Regions from separate parts of the Oceanobacter antarcticus genome, predicted to be linked through region 3. Evidence: predicted binding sites of a transcription regulator. Region 3 holds the regulator's gene; each other region holds the start of a gene.
The links. Region 3 encodes sigma-54, which starts transcription at its own class of promoters, with help from an activator protein. Its sites were predicted from a motif close to TGGCACNNNNNTTGCTNT; they were not measured.
Positions count from the first base shown of each region.

Region 1 (3,128 bases), on a different contig from region 3:
ATACGCCGTGGCGGTGGCGGCATCGGTGTGCATTTTAAACACGGCAACGGTGGCATTCTGAAACCAGCTGACCTCGGCATTCAACTCGGCACGAGCCGCTTCTGCCAGCGCTTCCCAGTCGTAATTCAGATGCTCGTGACGCAGGGTCAGCTTGGTGCCATCGGCAACTTCATCACCGTAAATGGCAAACCCGGCGCTGTCCGGGCCGCGATCGGTCATCGCGATCAGCATGGGTTCAAACAGGGCACCGAGCTGGCTCTCCAGCGCCGGATTTTTCAGGTACAGACCTACGATTCCACACATCGCGTTATCCTCGTTTTTTCACAGTCGTATATTCATTACACACTTCGCTATGCCTGCTTCAGACCGAGCGAAACCGTTCCGCTTTTGCCGGGGCAAAAGCAGTGAATTCAGTATTTAAATGTTTGTTTCTCATTCCCATGCTCGCGCCTGGGAATGCAAACCGCAGGGCGACCACGCCGGAGCGTGGCAGCCAGTTACAGGTTACTTGGCACTGCTCAGAAAAATTCGCCGTAGCGTTTCACTTCCCAATCACTCACATGACGGCAGTAATCAATCCACTCGTCTTTTTTGAGCTTGATAAATTCACCCATCACTTCCTTGCCAATGGCGTCGGTCAGCACGGTGTCTTTTTCCAGCTCAGCAATGGCTTCACCCAGGGTTTGCGGCAGAATTTCAATGCCTTGCTCTTCGCGTTCTTGCTGGCTCAGTGCGTACAGATTGATATTCATCGGATCACCAGCTTCCAGCTCACGCTCAATGCCATCCATACCAGCAGCAATCAGTGCCGCGTGCACCAGATAAGGGTTACAACCTGAGTCTGGCAGGCGGAATTCCAGTCGTCCGTAAGGTACGCGCACCATGGCAGAACGGTTGTTGTCGCCGTAGCAGATATAGGCCGGTGCCCAGGTCGCGCCAGAGGCTGATCCACCCACCACCAGTCGCTTGTAGGAGTTCACCGTTGGCGCGGCGATGGCACACAACGCCTTGGCATGCAACAGCAGACCGGCGGTGAAGTGGTAAGCCATTTTCGACAACCCCATACCCTGCTTGTCACTGTCATCGCCAAACAGGTTCTTGCCACTCTCATCGCAAATCGACAGATGGAAGTGCATACCGTTACCGGTACGATCCGACGCGGGCTTGGGCATAAAGGAGCACACCATGCCAAGGTCGTTGGCAATTTCACCTGCGGCCATACGCACCAGGGTGAAACGGTCGGCAGAGGTCAGGGCATCGCTGTAGGTGTAGTTGATTTCGAACTGGCCGTTGGCGTCTTCATGGTCGATCTGATACACGTCCATGCCGACTTGTTGCAGGCTTTCCACCAGTGTTTCGAGAAACTCACGCGAGCGCGACAGCCCCTTGTAGTCGTAGCAAGGCTTGTCCAGGTTGTCGGTATCATCAACCGGCCCCAATGTGCCATCGGCGTTACGCTTGAACAGCGAGAACTCAGGTTCAAGACCGGTGTTTAATGTCCAACCCTTGTCGTCCAAGCGCTTGAGCTGGTTTTTTAACACCACGCGACTGTCGTAAGGATGTGGCTGATTATTGACGTAACCGTCACAGGCAATGCGGGCATAACCTGGCTGCCAAGGCACCGTCGTCAGACTGGCCAGATCACCACGGGCGAGGAAATCCGGGCCGTGTGGCTCCATCCCCATACCCCAGACCGCAAACCCGGCAAACCCGGCACCCTTTTCAACAACATCCATAAGACAATTGGCTGGCACTGACTTGGTCTTGGCCACACCGTGAATATCAACAAACTGCGCCAGCACATACCGAATATCATTTTCCGACATAAAAGCTTCGATTTCGGCGGCGGATGGGGTCGTGGACGACATACACTTGCTCCTGATTCCTGGGTCAGCTTTTCGCCGAACCTTTATTTCTCTTTAGGAAAATTAATTTCTTTAAGTGAATGCAACCCCTGTGCCATCACTTTCCTTGAGGGAATATTTTTTTCATATTGAACCGAAAGCCCCGATTTACCTATAGTGAGTCAATAAATTTTCCCGCAAAGAAACCCTCTTGCACCTGCTGTAATGGTTGAATGGCTGTTTTTTAGCACCATTAAAATGCAACCAATCACAAAATCGCACTACAGAAGGGCAAACCAGGTATTAATGGAGCTTTCAGATATGGAAGGAAACGACACCCGTTTTAATCTGGATCAGTACATTGCCATGAAGGTCAAAAAGGCCAGATTGGAAGAAGGATTAAAAATCACCGATGTGGCGCGAATTTCCGGCATCAGCCAGGGCATGGTCAGCAAAATAGAGAACGCCCAGGTCTCCACCAGTCTCGAAACCCTCAGTCGCCTTTGTACCGCCATTGGCCTGCCTATTTCGAAACTGTTCAGCGACTACGACCGCCCGGATGGCGGAGCCCACTTCACCCCGTCGGGAGCAGGACTGGAAGTCGTCCGCAGAGGCACCGACAAGGGCCATACCTACCAACTACTGACTTACCAACGCGGCGGCAAACGCAATTTTGAACCCTTCCTGATCACCATGGACGATCTGTCGGAAGTTTTTCCGACCTTTTCGCACCCCGGCGAAGAATTTATCTACATGCTGAAAGGCAGCCTGATTTACCGCCACGGCAACCACCTGTATGAAATGGGCCCGGGCGACAGCCTGACCTTTGATGCCGAAACGCCACACGGCCCGGAGAAACTGGTCGAAGTGCCGTTGCAATTGTTGTCGATTATTAACTACGTGGAAGAATAACGGTCGGCGGACTGGCTTTTCGACAGCCACGGAGGGCGTCCGTACAAACCGGCTCCGTCCGTGTCCGCAAAGTGTCCACTAAAATATAAGTGGACACTATCCTGAGGGCGCTTGTGGATTACCGCACACCATGGTGGGTAATCCTTGGGCGTTACCTGCTGAGTCAGCTTGCCTTAACGAGACACCAAGGCCAATTCGGCATCGCTATTCAGTACAGTCCACCAACTGTTGCCATCGGCGTCATAACCGACCAGCGGTTCGCCGGAGCAGGCAGCATCACGAGACGGTGCTGTTACGGTGTAGCTTTCCAGCCACAGGCCCTGGTAAATGCAGTCTGCGGATGTCAGTGCTTCCCAGCCAGCGTCAGTTTTA
Region 1 is NZ_JBBKTX010000011.1:89,928-93,055, reverse strand. Features, by position in the region: gene WG929_RS10440 (class II glutamine amidotransferase) at 1-303, opposite strand, end outside; gene glnT (type III glutamate--ammonia ligase) at 519-1,868, opposite strand; gene WG929_RS10430 (helix-turn-helix domain-containing protein) at 2,166-2,756, shown strand; gene WG929_RS10425 (metallophosphoesterase family protein) at 2,930-3,128, opposite strand, start outside.
Region 1: glnT (type III glutamate--ammonia ligase) is a predicted target of sigma-54. The motif match lies at 1,945-1,962, and genes of this name have one in related genera.

Region 2 (3,128 bases), on a different contig from region 3:
GCCATCCTGGGGCATACGGCGCTCGGAAATATCCATTTGCGACATCACCTTGAGCCGGGCGGCAATCTTGCCGGTCAGCGACACTGGTGGGCTGGTGACCTCATGCAAGATACCATCGGTACGATAACGCACCCGATAGCGTTTTTCGTAAGGTTCGAAGTGAATATCGGACGAGCCCAGTTTAATGGCATCCAACAGCATTTTATTAACAAAACGCACGATCGGAGCGTCGTCTTCTGCTGCGGTTGCTGTTTTTTCCTGGGCCTTGTCGGCGGCGTCCGGGTCTTCCAGATCAACGTCTTCCAGCTCACTGTCGAGATCGCCCATGCTGGTATCGTTGGCGGCCAGCATTTTATCCACCAACGCCTGCAGCTTGTTGTACTCAACAATCACCGGCTCAATGGTCATACCGGTACTGAATTTAAACTCATCAATCGCCTGTATCTGGGATGGGTCACTCTGGGCTACAAACAGGCGGTTGCCTCGTACCATTAACGGCAGGGTGCGGTGTTTTTCCAATTGTTCATTGCTGATCAGGTCACCAGGAATCAGATCAATATCAAAGGCTTCCAGATCCAGTAGTGGCAAGCCAAATTCTTCGGCTGCAGCGGTAGCGATTTGTGCTGGTGTGATTTTGCCAGATTCTGCTGCCACCTGGATAAAGGGCTGTTTTTTGTCGCGGGCCAGAGTCAGCAATTCCTGCAATAGAGCAGGTGCGATGCCGGATTCTGAAAGACGTTTTGAAATACCGTTAAGCGAGATCATGATTCACCTGAGACAAATCCATATTCAGAGAGCAACATAGCAAAATTGGTTGGGGTCGGCATCTGTGGTTTGGGCGAGACATAAAAAAGCCCCGCAATGGCGGGGCTTTTTTATGTCTTTTCAGTGTTACATTTGTGGCTGATAAGCGGTATCTAGGTCGGTAGCGCTTACAGTCCAGTCCAGAGTCAAGGCATCACCATTGATAGTACCAGACACTGTGTAATATTTACCATTGATCAAGCCACTAGCATTATTATCAAAGGTGATAGTAGCCGTTACAGCATCTCCATCAGTACTGGTCGCAGCCGTAGGCCAAGCCAGAGTGACGTCGTAATTGTCAAATGTAATATAAGCGGCTTCTGTTAGATCAGTACCATTATAATCCGCGATTGGACCCGCTGTTGCTGGCAGTATGCCGTAGCGGGCGAAGTAATCTTCAGTTGCATTCTGGATGCCTGTCAGGCTGGCTAAAGAAGTCTGTACTTCAGAGCGAGCAATGTAGGACTGATACTGAGGAATCGCCACAGCGGCCAAAATACCGATGATCGCAATTACGATCATCAATTCAATCAGGGTAAAACCTTTTTGCATCGTTTTCATGGAAGTCTCCACTCTCAAATTTTAGGGTTGTGCAACGTTTCAAGTGTCCTGCGAACGCAGTTTGAGGTGTCTTGACGACACCTCAGTCAAAGCACCGGGTAAACCCTGGAAGTCGAAGAGGGGGTGGCTTCCTGGAATTTGACCATCTGCTTCTTGCTCATAAACTATTAAGCGAATAGCGTGCCAGGTGTTGATTTTCGTGGAATGAGCGGGTTTATGTGACCCGGTTCTCGTTTCTTTTGCCCGGTTGTTGGTTGCTTAACCCGTTTTCAAAAGAGCGGGTTACCGGATCGGATATAAACTGACAAATATTGTCACTCAGGTGCGTGATTGTCAGGTATATCTGGCCATGTCTGTGGTTGTGACTTTTGCGGTTTTTATGGGCACGGACGGAGCCGGTTGGGCACGGACGGAGCCGGTTGGGCACGGACGGAGCCGGTTGGACACGGACGGAGCCGGTTGGACACGGACGGAGCCGGTTGGACACGGACGGAGCCGGTTGGACACGGACGGAGCCGGTTGGGCACGGACGGAGCCGGTTGGACACGGACGGAGCCGGTCCCTACAGGGGTGGGGTGCCGGGCAGGGCCGGTTGGGAACGGATGGAGCCGGTTGGACACGGGCGGAGGGGTGGGGCGCCGGGCAGAGCCGGTCCCCACGGGATGGGTGATGTGGGCGGGGTTATTGCGCGGTCAGTTCGTCAGTCAGGAAGACGATGGTATCAGGTACCAGGTCGAGGCTGATGACGTCGCCGTTTTGGCTGTTGGTGTCGGTATCCAGTACCAGCAGGCCGGGTTGGGTGGCGTTGGTGATAGCAATCCACAGGCGCTGGTTGTTGTCGATGGTGATGTCGCCGAGGCTGTAGCTGTCTTCCGGATTGCTGACGCTGTTGGTCATCAGGCTGTTAATGTCGATGGCGTTGGCTGTGGTTGTGATGGTGGCCTTGTCGCTACCGGGATTGATCTCATAGAGGTAGCTGGCGACACTGCTCCATCCGGCTTCGACGCTGATGTTGACATAGGCTTGCTGGTCGCTGACCACGGCGATGTCTTTGACATGGTAATACTGCGGTGTTGCGGCGCTGGTGTCGTTCAGATCGGCGAAGGTGGTGCCGTCGATCAGGTTGCTAACGGCATAGGTGGTGGTGTCGATTACATCCAAGCCACCGCTGTTGCTGCCGTAGTCACCACGGGCGGCAATGTACAGTTGGCCATTGAGCAGCTCCAGCGTGCCAGGGTTGGTAACGGTGAGAGGAATGCCCTTGAGGCCGTCGGTCTGGGTATCAGTATCGATTTCTGTCAGGGTATCGAGATCGTATACCACCACGTAAGCAGTGTTATTGCCGTCAATGCCATAGCGCTGGGTCAGAATAAACAGCTGGTTGTTGTCGATGGCGGCATCGACCATGTTGGGTTCGGTGCTGTAGCCATCCAGCGCTACCCGGTAGTCGGAGAGGTCGATTTCAGCCACTTTGAAGTCAGCTTCACTGCTGGCGGTGGTATCTACTTTCCAGGCGCTGTTGGCACCGTAACGAAGCAGCCAGCCGTATTGGTCATCCTGATGTACCAGAGTATAGGTATTGGCGCTGCTGTCACCATCGTCGTTGGTGGTGTAGGTCCATTCCGGGGTGCTGAGACTGCTAGTGGCGTCGTAGCGGCTGATGGTGTCGATACCATATTGGCCAATACGATAAAGCCAGTTGGCGTCGCTGGCGAGGGTGTAGCTGGTGCTGGTGGCACTGAAGAGCTGTTGTTGTACCGAGC
Region 2 is NZ_JBBKTX010000003.1:26,954-30,081, reverse strand. Features, by position in the region: gene pilB (type IV-A pilus assembly ATPase PilB) at 1-765, opposite strand, end outside; gene WG929_RS02985 (pilin) at 892-1,365, opposite strand; partial or broken gene WG929_RS21400 (hypothetical protein) at 1,699-1,950, opposite strand; gene WG929_RS02980 (hypothetical protein) at 2,047-3,128, opposite strand, start outside.
Region 2: WG929_RS02985 (pilin) is a predicted target of sigma-54. The motif match lies at 1,534-1,551, and genes of this name have one in related genera.

Region 3 (3,128 bases):
AAGCGGGTCAGTACCTGGGTCAGTTGCTCTATGGCATCGGGCAGGTTACGAACGTCAACGCTGACAGCAACGTTGGCGCGTTTTTCCGCACTGTAGGGCAAGCCTGCGAGTGCTGGCAGTAAATCGACCGGTAGATTATCGATGCAATAAAACCCGAGGTCTTCAAGCACCGCCAGTGCGCTGGATTTACCTGAGCCTGAACGGCCACTGATCACAACCAGACGCATGTGCTGTCTCCGTGTTTTGGGCAAGGTCAGTTGTCGGCCAGCGCCCGTTGATACAGTTCCTGGTCGCTGCTCGCACTGCGTAATAGGTGGCGATATTGGCTCTGGCTGAAATTTTCTGCCAGGGTTGCCAGTATTTTCAGGTGGTCGTCTGTTGCTTCTTCAGGCACCAGCAAGGCAAATACAAGATCGACCGGTTGATGGTCTATGGCATCAAAGTCGATGGCCTCACGCAGGTGGAGTAATACCCCAACGGCCTGTTCACATTGTCGTAATCGACAGTGGGGGATAGCGATACCTTCGCCAATGCCGGTACTGCCAAGGCGCTCACGCCCAAGCAGACGTTCAAAAACCTCATCCGATGAGCTGCCATCCACTTCTTCAGCAATCAGCTCTGCCAGAAACTCCAGCAGTTTTTTTTTGCTGGTCATGGCGACATCGGTACGAGTACGTTCAGGCGCAAGAATATCGGCAATCGCTATGCTCATGTGTCAGCCTTGTCCGTGCTGTCGGGCAACCAGTTTTTCTTTGTGTTTCAGCACTTGCCGATCCAGTTTGTCGGCCAGCAAGTCAATGGCAGCGTACATGTCGTCATGGGATGACGTCGCATGAAAATCGGCACCACTGACGTGGAGTGAGGCTTCTGCCAGCTGGCGTCCCTTTTCGAGGGTCAGGGTAACCTGACCGGAGGTAATGGGTTCGGCATGTCGCTCAAGGCGAACCAGTTTTTCCTTGACGTATTCTTCCATGGCTGCGGTAACTTCGACATGGTGTCCACTGATATTGATGCTCATAAACGGCTCCTTATGGCTCGCTTTAAACCGAACAAGGATCGACGGGGTCGATCAAATCAACTGTTTCCGCTCATTCGATGGCGGAATCATCATTGCCTCACGATATTTGGCCACCGTGCGGCGTGCAACCTGAATTCCCTTATCTCCGAGGACGACGGCGATCTTGTTGTCACTCAGTGGCTTGCGCGGGTTTTCTTCGCTAATCAGCTTCTTGATCATGGCGCGAATGGCGGTTGATGAACATTCGCCGCCAGCATCGGTATTGACATGGCTGGAGAAGAAATACTTCAGCTCAAAAATACCACGCGGCGTGTGCATGAATTTTTGTGTCGTTACCCGTGAAATGGTCGACTCGTGCATACCAACGGCATCGGCAATATCATGCAGTACCAGTGGTTTCATAGCTTCTTCGCCCTGCTCAAAAAAGTCGAGCTGATATTCGACAATTTTGGTGGCGACTTTCAGCAGGGTTTCGTTGCGGCTTTGCAGGCTTTTGATAAACCAGCGCGCTTCTTGCAGGTGATCTTTGAGGAAGGCGTTGTCAGCACTGCTGTCCGAGCGGCGCACCAGCGAGGCGTAGTCGGAGTTTACCCGCAGTTTTGGGGCAATATCCGGGTTCAGTTCAACGCGCCATTCATCGCGGATGTTGCGCACGATCACGTCGGGCACAACGTATTCTGACTGTTCGGAGCTGATTCCGGCCCCTGGCTTGGGATTCAGCTCCTTAACCAGACGCAAGACGGCTTTGAGGTCTTCTTCTTTCAGCCGGGTTTTGCGCATCAGCGTGGGGTAGTCTTTACTGCCCAGCAAGGCAATGTAGTCACCGATCACCAGTTTGGCTTCTGCCAGCCAGGGAGTGTCGGCTGGTAGCTGGTTTAACTGCAGGATCAGGCATTCGCGCAGGTCGCGGGCAAAAACACCAGCCGGATCAAACTGTTGCAGACGTTTGAGTACGGCTTGGACTTCGTCTTCCTCAACCCCAAATTCCGGATCCATGGAACCCAGTACGTCGTCTATGGTGGTGTGGAGGTAGCCGTCGTCGTCGACACCGTCAATCAGCATGGTGGCAATCTCGCGATCGACATCACTCATGGGAGTCAGATTCAGTTGCCATTCCAGATGCCCTTGCAGGTCGTCGGAGGTGGCATGACGGGAGTCGTAGTCAAAGTCGTCGTCGCCGACAGAGCCTGAGCCGGAGGAAACGCCAGCGGTAGTCTGGAAAGTATCGTCCCAATTGCTGTCGACCGGCAGGTCATCCGGCATCTTGTCGTCCGACCACTGTTCACCCAGTTCCTGGGCGTCTGTGTCGGTCGCTGTCGCCGTGACGGCGGCTTCTCGTTCCTGATCGCCGTTGTTTTGCTGAGCATCCGTGTAGTCGTCGTGCTCGGACTCTTCGAATTCCAGCATGGGATTGGAATCCAGGGCTTCCTGGATTTCCTGTTGCAGATCAAGGGTAGACAATTGCAGCAGTCGAATTGCCTGTTGCAGCTGGGGGGTCATGGTCAGCTGCTGACCCATTTTTAACTGAAGCGATGCTTTCATACAGCGTTATAGTTCATCGGTTGTCGGCATGGTCTGTGCATTATACGCCAGCCTGTGAGGCTGGGAATGCTTTTCATGGTGTCGAAATGAAACAGCGCCGGGCATCATAGCCCTGTAAGCCAGTAAGAATCAAAGACGGAAGTCCTGACCAAGGTAGATGGCCCGAACCTGTTCGTTGGCGAGTACTTCATCGGCGCTGCCTTCGGCAATAATGTGTCCACCGCCTACGATATAGGCTTTTTCACAAATTGCGAGGGTTTCGCGGACGTTGTGATCGGTAATCAGTACGCCAATGCCGCGCGCCTTGAGCTGGCGAATGATGGCCATAATGTCGGATACGGAAATCGGGTCGACACCGGCAAAGGGTTCATCGAGCAAAATAAATGAGGGTTCGGCGGCCAGTGCCCGGGCAATTTCTACCCGGCGGCGTTCACCGCCGGAGAGTGACATCCCCAGGCTGCTGCGAATGTGCTGGATGTGAAATTCGTCCAGCAGTTGTTCCAGCTGTTGCTGGCGTTGTTGTTTTTGCAGTTCTGTGCGGGTTTCCAGAATGGCCATGATGTTGTCT
Region 3 is NZ_JBBKTX010000007.1:19,611-22,738, reverse strand. Features, by position in the region: gene rapZ (RNase adapter RapZ) at 1-227, opposite strand, end outside; gene ptsN (PTS IIA-like nitrogen regulatory protein PtsN) at 254-712, opposite strand; gene hpf (ribosome hibernation-promoting factor, HPF/YfiA family) at 716-1,018, opposite strand; gene WG929_RS07015 (RNA polymerase factor sigma-54) at 1,070-2,560, opposite strand; gene lptB (LPS export ABC transporter ATP-binding protein) at 2,690-3,128, opposite strand, start outside.

Region 4 (3,128 bases), on a different contig from region 3:
AAGGCGGTGCCCCGGTACTGAGGTACAAATCAGAACCATCTTTATGGGACAAAATATTCAGCCAGGCTTCCATACTCATAAAACGTTTATCTCCAGCTATCTATATATGAACGAACGTCTGGTCGCGATTAGCTTACTGCAGCTTGGTGACAGGCCGCGACTGTATTATGAGAGTCGGCGAAAATGTCAGCTCACCCACCTGTGAATGTGATCCAGTTCACAATCACAAATGGGTGATTCCCCTATCTCTCTGCCAGATTGTTACTGACATACCGCAACATAACGGCAGCTGTTGATCCAGCAACTATCAACGGTGTCACTCCAACAGGTATTATTTGAGAGATTCGCCTCCCTTTCACCGTCTCTGGAGAACACCATGTACATCGCCATGAACCGCTTTCGTATCAAACCCGGTTGTGAGCAGGACTTTATCGATATTTGGAAAAACCGCGAAACCTTCCTTGAAGAAGTACCCGGTTTTACTTCTTTTAACTTGCTGAAGGGTCCAACCACGACAGAGCAGGTCTTGTTTGCTTCCCATTCGGTGTGGGAATCCCAGCAGGCATTTGAAGACTGGACCAAGTCTGAAGCTTTCCGCAAGGCACACGCCAATGCCGGAGGCACACGTAAGGATATCTATATAGGGCCACCGCAGCTGGAGTGTTTTGAGGTGGTGCTATAACGTTTCTTAACATGACAGAACCCCAAAAGGCGCCGGAGCGCCTTTTTTGTCTGGTCGGCAACGGCAAATATCATCCATCGTCGCTGGTAGAGCCGATTTTGTGAATCGACAAATCCGCACCATTAAACTCTTCTTCTTCGGTCAGCCGCAGACCTGCCACAACCTTAACCAGACCATATACAATAAAGCCGCCGCCAACCGCCACCAGAACGCCAGCCAGCGAACCAATAACCTGGGCAGTAAAACTGACGCCTCCCAATCCACCCAGCGATTCCGCCCCGAAAACACCCGCCGCAATACCACCCCACAAACCACACAGACCATGTAAGGGCCATACACCAAGGACATCATCAAACTTGCTGAAACGGTTCTGGGCCAGAGTAAACACAAAGACAAACAATGCCCCGGCAACCCCACCAACCAAGAACGAGCCGATCGGGTGCATAATATCCGAGCCAGCACATACCGCCACCAACCCCGCCAGCGGGCCATTGTGAATAAAGCCAGGGTCATTTTTACCGACGACCATGGCCACCAGGGTACCGCCAACCATCGCCATCAGACTGTTCACGGCCACCAAACCGGAAATACCGTCAATCGTCTGGGCTGACATCACATTAAAACCGAACCAACCCACAGTCAGAATCCAGGCGCCCAATGCCAAAAAAGGAATGTTGGATGGCGCAAACGCCACGACACGACCATTGCGGTAACGTCCATTACGCGAACCCAACAAGTAAACCGCAGCAAAGGCAATCCAGCCTCCCACACCATGCACAACGACAGAACCGGCAAAATCGTGAAACGCGGCACCAAACTGACTCTCCAGCCAGTCTTGAAAGCCATAATTGCCATTCCAGATCATCCCTTCAAACACGGGATAGACAAATGCCACGGTCAAGCCAGACCCAATCAGGAACGGATAAAATTTGGCACGCTCGGCAATGCCGCCTGAGATGATGGCAGGAATAGCCGCAGCAAAGGTCAGCAGAAAGAAAAATTTGACCAACTCATAGCCATTGTTGGCTGCCAGGGTATCTGCGCTGGCAAAGAAGTGATTGCCGTAAGCAATTTGATAACCGATAAAAAAATATGCCAGTGTCGAGATACCAAAATCGGTAAGAATTTTAACCAGGGCATTTACCTGGTTTTTATGACGAACCGTCCCGACTTCGAGAAAAGCAAACCCCCCATGCATTAGCAGCACCATAATGGCACCCAGCAAAATAAACAGCGTATTGGTACCAGACATCAGTGTTTCTACGGCACTGTTAACACCGTGCAAATCCAGATTCCCCACGAGAATTCCCCTAATCGTTTACTCAGGTATTGACCGATAGACGCTATCGAGCAATGGCACCAAAATGGCGCTTCATATATTCAAGGAGATTGGAAAAGCAGGATTCATACCAAATTGTCAACTTTGACACAATTCAATATGATAATTTGCGCCATTACAGAGCAATATGGAAACTATAGGCACCAGCGCTGTGCGTAAATAATAAGTATTCAGTCTTTAAGTGAGGAAGTTAAGCTTTTTATAAGTGCCAAAGAAGAAAAAAATGTATCATTTCCGTGCAAAAATAAGACAAGAGCACCAGTTAAGTGCAAAGAAAAGATAAAACCTTGCATCGAACAAACAGACAATAAACCTGATATCCCCCTACAACATCTTGTAGGAGATCTTGTAGGGGTGGATCGATGACAGCGGAGAGCAATTGATTCCTTCACCGTATGGCTACAAAAAACTACTCAGCCATCTGAATATGGAAGCAATGATGAATATTCGGACGACGTGAATAATCAAAAGGAACAGACCATTTACTGACATTGCGGATACTGAGTCCACTCAACGCTTCTTCCTCGATGGCAAACTTGCGCAGATTGGTCGAAAAGATCAACGTTCCCCCCGGCTTAAGGCAAGCAACCGCCTGCTGAATCAACAGCACATGATCACGCTGGATATCCAGCACCCCTTCCATCCGTTTGGAGTTGGAGAAGGTCGGTGGATCCATGAAAATCAAGTCATACTGTTGTGAGCAGTCTGCTAGCCATTGCAGCGCATCAGCCTGCACAAATTCGTGTTTACTGGTATCAATGCCATTCAGATCGAAATTTTCCCGCCCCCAACCCAGATAGGTACGCGACATATCCACACTGGTGCACACAGCACCGGCTTCTGCAGCATGAACACTGGCAGTCGCGGTGTAACAGAACAGGTTCAGGAACGACATACCTGGCTGTGCTACAGCCCGCTTGGCTATTTCCAGACGGGTCGGGCGATGATCCAGAAACAGACCGGTATCGAGATAATCCTTCAGGTTCACCCAGACTTGCACTCGACCTTCCATGGTCGGAAAACGGTGCCGAATCAGGCCATCACTGGAACGTTTTTCATACTGCCGTTTGCCACTTTGACGTTCACGACGCTTGAGTACAATATGGT
Region 4 is NZ_JBBKTX010000015.1:126,654-129,781, forward strand. Features, by position in the region: gene WG929_RS13220 (PilT/PilU family type 4a pilus ATPase) at 1-79, opposite strand, end outside; gene hmuQ (heme-degrading protein HmuQ) at 377-682, shown strand; gene WG929_RS13230 (ammonium transporter) at 753-1,967, opposite strand; gene rlmKL (bifunctional 23S rRNA (guanine(2069)-N(7))-methyltransferase RlmK/23S rRNA (guanine(2445)-N(2))-methyltransferase RlmL) at 2,431-3,128, opposite strand, start outside.
Region 4: WG929_RS13230 (ammonium transporter) is a predicted target of sigma-54. The motif match lies at 2,077-2,094, and genes of this name have one in related genera.